2 regions of the Lactococcus allomyrinae genome follow, and region 1 is predicted to be linked to the other one. Evidence: predicted binding sites of a transcription regulator. Region 1 holds the regulator's gene; the other holds the start of a gene.

Region 1 (3,130 bases):
CGCTGTTGCTTCCTGTCGCTTTAAGTCTTTTTCTTGTTTTATTCGCTTGCTGCATTGTGCTTATCGCCTTATTATTCTCTTACTATATTGCAGTAATTGCCCTGATTTTAAGTGGATTTTTTACTCTGATTTCTGCCTTTGGAATTCTCGCACAAAGTTTGGTAACTTTCATCTTCTTCACAGGGATTGCTTTTGTTGCTATCGGTCTTGGATTTATTTTTGCTCCATTGACACTCAAACTTACCCATGTTTTGTTTAATTTATTCATGAAACTTATCAAATGGATTGGGTACAAATTAACAAGAAAATCGAATATTAAGATGAGGGGAGCAATTTGATGAAATTTAAAAATCTTATGATAGCTGGTGCTGTACTTTTGGTTTTAGGTTGTGCACTCGGACTTATCGGATTCGGGATGGGAGCGTCTAGAAGTATTGTCTGGAAAAATGGTCATCCACAACTTAGTAAGATGGTAGTCACTCATCAAGCTCTCAATTCTTCTGTAGAAAATCTTAAAATTAATGCATCAGATGTCAATGTGTCATTTAGAGAAGGTTCTGAATTTAAAGTTGAGTCACACCTTCTTGAACGTAATACAGTGATTACTTCTCAAGGAAAAAGTGCGGTCATTCAGACAAAATCAACTAGCTCTGAAGGTTCAACTTTATTTAGGGCTCCAACTTTGTCTTTTGGTTCTGCTCAGAAAGAAACGTTAATCATCACACTTCCCGACAAAAATCAGATTAAATCTTTACAATTACAACTTTCTGATACAACAATAACACTAGAACATTTTTCTTTGAAAAATTTTTCAGGTCAGTTTCGTGATACTAAGCTGACTGCTCGTCATTTGTCAGTAGCTTCTCCTGCAGCACTTAACTTCTCAGATAGTCATCTTGAGATTTCAGACAGTCAATTTTCAACCCTTACTTCCAAAGGGAGAGACTCTCAGCTCGTACTGACCGACTTACAGACTGACATCTTTAATGTCAGTGCCAATGATTCTGCTTTTGATACAAGTGCACTTACTGTCAAAAGAGCTGGCACATGGACACTTAATGACAGCAGGCTCACATTAAATTATCCTAAAGTAGCTGGTCTGATGATTGACGGACAAGATAGCAGTCTCCATGTGAATCATCAGCGCCAAAGTTTTCCCTTTACTGATGGTAATTTGAATCAGTCCCTTAAAATTTCTGTCAGTGATAGTCAGATTAATTTGAATCACTAATTAATTACAGAAAAAGTTGTCAGTATGCTGACAGCTTTTTTATACTTCATTTATATTATTTATTCTTCTGACAACACATTGTCAGCGCTGACAATATCGGTCATAATTCACTTCTGTTATTTTTGGTTGATAATTTCACAAACTTTTGGTAAAATTATCACAAAAGAAACAGATTTAACTTTTGAAACAAAAATTTAAGATGAAATGTGTCAAAATACACATTTTATACGGAGAAAAAAATGACTGACACTAAATTTAGTAAAACTTTGCCAAAAGCAACCGCAAAACGTCTTCCTCAATACTATCGTTTATTTAAAAATTTGGTTGAAGAAAACATCACACGGACTAATTCGCAGTTGATTTCTGAAAAAATTGGTGTGGATGCTGCAACAATTCGCCGAGACTTCTCTCTTTTCGGTGAACTTGGGCGCCGTGGTTATGGCTATGAAACACAAGTATTACGTGACTTTTTCGGCGAATTACTTGGGCAAGATCAAGAAACACATCTAGCACTGATTGGAGTGGGAAATCTCGGACGAGCATTGCTCCACTACCACTTCCAAGAACGCAATAAAATGAGAATTACTCAGGCCTATGACATTTCTGGAAATCCATTAGTGGGTACACAGACAGATGATGGTATTCCAGTCTTTAATATTTCCGATTTAGAGAGAAATGTAAAAAAATCAGATATCAAAACTGCCATTCTTTCTGTTAGAAAAGAAGACGCTCAGGAAGTCGTTGATATTTTGATTAAAGCTGGTATCAAAGGAATCCTAAATTTCGCTCCTATTCGCCTTCGCGTCCCATCAGATGTTGTCGTTCAATCTATTGATCTCACTAAAGAACTTCAAACTTTGCTTTTCTTCATGAATGACAATAAATAAAAATAGACAAACTGTAAAAAAGAATCACCAATAGAGTGATTCTTTTTTGTTAAACCAATTAAAAAATATAGACATAAAGCTAACAAATGTCCATTTTTAAACTTTGAACCTTGATTAACTATTCAACTTTTGAGTTATCATTCTTATTTATCCCTTCAATATTTCCATCAGGATTAGCCCTAAACTCGTTAATCTTAGTTTTAGTACTATTTGCAACTCCTCCATTTTGAAACGAAATATAATCAATCTTGAATACATTTGCATAAATTAGATTGCTTTTAGAGTATGCATCTACATCGCACACTCATTCTATCTAAAAATCACACAAATGTCTAAGTTCCATAATTTCCGTAAATGATAAAAAAACAGCTCTATTGAACTGTTTTTTAACTTAAAACTGTTGACAGAAATCAATCATTCTCTCCTACTCCTCAAATAGCTACCAAGAGCCTATTAATCCCTTAAGAGCCAGTCTAATGTCACATTTCCCATATCTGCAATTTGGATAAGATAACTTAGTGATGGAACAAATTGATTGTTTTCCATTTCATCAATAGTATAAACTGATAGACTTGGAGAAAGTTTTTCACCAAATTCTTCTTTTGAGTATTTCAAAGTATAGCGAATACGTCTTATTTTTACGCCAAACTTTACTGGAACTTTTGAGTCTAAAAATCCTAAGTCTTCAAATGAATTCTTAGTTCTTTCTTCTCTATCATGTTGCTTTGCCATCGTATTCAAGCTTCTGTTTTCTCTAACAATCCCCTCCAATGCTTTTTCAACTTTTTCCAAAAAATCATCCCCAGCTTTTTTTCTAAAAAACAAAACGTCAGCCACTATCGTTCCTGGATAATCTATTTTTTCTGAAAGCTTTAAAATTGGAATTCTATAACGCTGGATGACTTTCTTAATCGCTTTTATTCGTTCATTGATTTCTTTTTGTTTTTCCAGATTGCCCATAAATCTCTGACTCCTTTATCACTCCTATCACTTCTTTTCTAACACAAAACTC
Region 2 (3,130 bases), 950 kb from region 1:
AAGAATTAAGAGCCCAGAGAGATGATCTGGTTGATAGGCTGGAAGTGGAAGCCCTGTGAGGGGTGGAGCGGACCAGTACTAATCGCTCGAGGACTTTACCAAGAGAGTCAAATATAAAATGCTTATGGTTTAGGAGTTAGAAGAATTGTTATTTAGTTTTGAATGTTCAAAGTAACATTTAATGATTTGGTCATCATTGCGATGGAGATACACCTGTTCCCATGCCGAACACAGCAGTTAAGTCCATCTACGGCGGAAGTACTTGGGGGTTGCCCTCTGGGAGATAAGCTAATGGCCAAGTTTGGGGAGTTTAGCTCAGCTGGGAGAGCATCTGCCTTACAAGCAGAGGGTCAGCGGTTCGATCCCGTTAACTCCCATAGGTTGGTTCAGCCTTTATTTGAATAGGTTCCGTAGTGTAGCGGTTATCACGTCGCCCTGTCACGGCGAAGATCGCGGGTTCGATTCCCGTCGGAACCGTTAGTCGATAGACTAATGACTCGTTAGCTCAGTTGGTAGAGCATTTGACTTTTAATCAAAGGGTCGCTGGTTCGAGCCCAGCACGGGTCATAATTCCTCGCGGATGTGGCGGAATTGGCAGACGCACTAGATTTAGGATCTAGCGCTTAACAGCGTGGGGTTCAAGTCCCTTCATCCGCATTTTTAGGTATTAGCCGACTTAGCTCAGTTGGTAGAGCATCTGATTTGTAATCAGAGGGTCGCGTGTTCGAATCATGTAGTCGGCATTGTCGGAAGACACAAGCGTTGCGAACGTAGTTCAGGGGTAGAACACAACCTTGCCATGGTTGGGGTCGCGAGTTCGAATCTCGTCGTTCGCTTAATTTCTCCCCAGTGGGAGTTTTTCTATAATCACCCGGGGTGGCGGAACTGGCAGACGCACAGGACTTAAAATCCTGCGAGGGGTAACCTTCGTACCGGTTCGAAACCGGTCCTCGGGATTATATAGTTGGTAACTTTGTTACCAACTTTTTTTACTACTTTAGTGTTAAACCGCGTAGTTAAGCGATTACTTTTATCTTTTGATGTGCTAGCACTAGAAAAATACTTCACAAAATGCTATACTAGGTAGGTAATAAAATATTCGGAGGATTTTGAAATGGCAATCGTTTCAGCAGAAAAATTCGTACAAGCCGCTCGTGATAACGGATACGCTATCGGTGGTTTCAACACAAACAACCTTGAATGGACACAAGCTATCTTGCGTGCAGCAGAAGCTAAAAAGACTCCTGTATTGATCCAAACTTCTATGGGTGCGGCTAAATACATGGGTGGTTACAAAATGTGTAAACTCCTCATTGAGACTCTTGTTGAGTCAATGGGTATTACTGTTCCTGTGGCTATTCACCTTGACCATGGTCATTTTGAAGATGCTTTGGAGTGTATTGAAGTTGGTTACTCTTCATTAATGTTTGATGGTTCACATCTTCCAATTGAAGAAAACCTTAAATATGCTGAAGAAGTTATCGCTAAAGCACACGCTAAAGGGATCTCTGTAGAGTGTGAAGTTGGTACTATTGGTGGTGAAGAAGATGGTATCATCGGTGATGGTGAACTTGCTCCTATTGAAGATGCTGTTGCTATGGCTAAACTAGGTGTAGACTTCCTTGCAGCTGGTATTGGTAATATTCACGGACCTTATCCAGAAGGATGGACTGGTCTTCATATTGATCACTTAGAAAAATTGAATGCTGCTTTGGTCGAAGCTATGGGACACAATGTGCCAATCGTACTTCACGGTGGTTCAGGTATCCCTGATGATCAAATTCGTGAAGCTATTGCGAATGGTGTTGCTAAAGTTAATGTTAATACGGAATGTCAACTTGCGTTTGCAGCTGCGACTCGTAAATTCGTTAATGAATTTGATGCTAATGAAGCAGAATACATGAAGAAAAAACTCTTTGACCCACGTAAATTCTTGAAACCTGGTTTTGATGCAATTACTGCGTCTGTTGAAGAACGTATTGATGTGTTTGGTTCAGCAAACAAAGCTTAATAATTAGGAATAAATCTTAATAAAAGAAAATCTGTCATTTTGGCAGATTTTTTTATTTATTATGGTGATATTTTAGATTAACTTACGTATATATAAGTGTGAGAAGTGATTAGCTTGCGTTATAATTTAGAAAGTGTTACAATATTGTAATAAGAGTGTTATCATAAATTTCATTGAGAGCGAGCAGAATAAAAAGAGGTTTTGATTTTGAAGGTTGAAAATAATAAAAAAAGAATTGGAAAGACTTACAAGTTAGTAGCAGGTACAGCACTAGCTCTGGGGATAAGTACGTTTGGTGCTGCGGCTCATGCAGATGAGTTGCCAGTTTCGAATGAGGTGACGTCTACGTCACAGGTCGTGAACAATGGTAATGAATTAGTAACGAGTGATGATTCAGGTCAAATGGAGACAGGAGATACGGGTCAAGCAACAACAGATAATAATAATGAGACACCAAGCAATAGGCCAGATGAGACGGGAAGTAATGGGGAGAGTTCGGAAGGAACGGGAAATTCAGGAGATGATTCGTCAGTCACAGCTCCAGATGAAACCAAACCTGCGGAACCTAGCACACCTCCTACTCCACCGAGTACGCCAGATAAACCGACGGCTTCAAAGCCAAGCACACCAGCATCACCAAGTAAGCCGAAGCCAGTGTCACCTAAGCCAAGTACTCCGAGTAAAACGGGTAGTTCATCTACAAAAACTGTAACAAGTCGTGTTTCTTCGCATTCTGAAACAGTTGTTTCTAGCTATGCGAATTCTGCTTATTATCAGTCTTCGGCAGTGGCAAACTCAAAGCTGAGTAATGCAACATCGATTTATACGGGTCCTGTGTTGAAGAAAATAGAGGCCGCTCAACCTATTAAGAAAATTGATGCGTCTAGCCCAGAAGCTTTCATCAAGAGTATTGCACCTCGAGTACAGGTTTTGGCGGGAAAAAATAATCTTTTTGCTTCAATTATCTTGGCGCAAGCGATTTTAGAGTCAGGCTATGGTCAAAGTAATATGGCTCAGAAGTACTTTAATATTTTCAATATTACAGGGGCTTACTTAGGGAAAGCAGTGACATTCCAAACGCAAGAATTTGCTGGAACTAATCCTTATTTTATTCAACAG

What was found. Region 1 encodes Rex, which represses fermentation and respiration genes when NADH is low (regulators of the CRP and FNR family bind a similar motif). Its sites were predicted from a motif close to TTGTGAANTANTTCACAA; they were not measured.
Region 2: D7I46_RS07560 (class II fructose-bisphosphate aldolase) is a predicted target of Rex. The motif match lies at 1,053-1,070, and genes of this name have one in related genera.

The regions. Positions count from the first base shown of each region.
Region 1 is NZ_CP032627.1:700,710-703,839, reverse strand. It holds gene D7I46_RS03410 (DUF1700 domain-containing protein) at 1-338, shown strand, start outside; gene D7I46_RS03405 (DUF4097 family beta strand repeat-containing protein) at 338-1,231, shown strand; gene D7I46_RS03400 (redox-sensing transcriptional repressor Rex) at 1,471-2,118, shown strand; gene D7I46_RS03390 (helix-turn-helix domain-containing protein) at 2,572-3,078, opposite strand; gene D7I46_RS03385 (sortase family protein) at 3,129-3,130, opposite strand, start outside.
Region 2 is NZ_CP032627.1:1,646,633-1,649,762, reverse strand. It holds rRNA gene D7I46_RS07605 (23S ribosomal RNA) at 1-102, shown strand, start outside; rRNA gene rrf (5S ribosomal RNA) at 186-301, shown strand; tRNA gene D7I46_RS07595 (tRNA-Val) at 305-377, shown strand; tRNA gene D7I46_RS07590 (tRNA-Asp) at 405-477, shown strand; tRNA gene D7I46_RS07585 (tRNA-Lys) at 495-567, shown strand; tRNA gene D7I46_RS07580 (tRNA-Leu) at 577-657, shown strand; tRNA gene D7I46_RS07575 (tRNA-Thr) at 671-743, shown strand; tRNA gene D7I46_RS07570 (tRNA-Gly) at 765-836, shown strand; tRNA gene D7I46_RS07565 (tRNA-Leu) at 871-956, shown strand; gene D7I46_RS07560 (class II fructose-bisphosphate aldolase) at 1,115-2,011, shown strand; gene D7I46_RS07555 (amidase domain-containing protein) at 2,219-3,130, shown strand, end outside.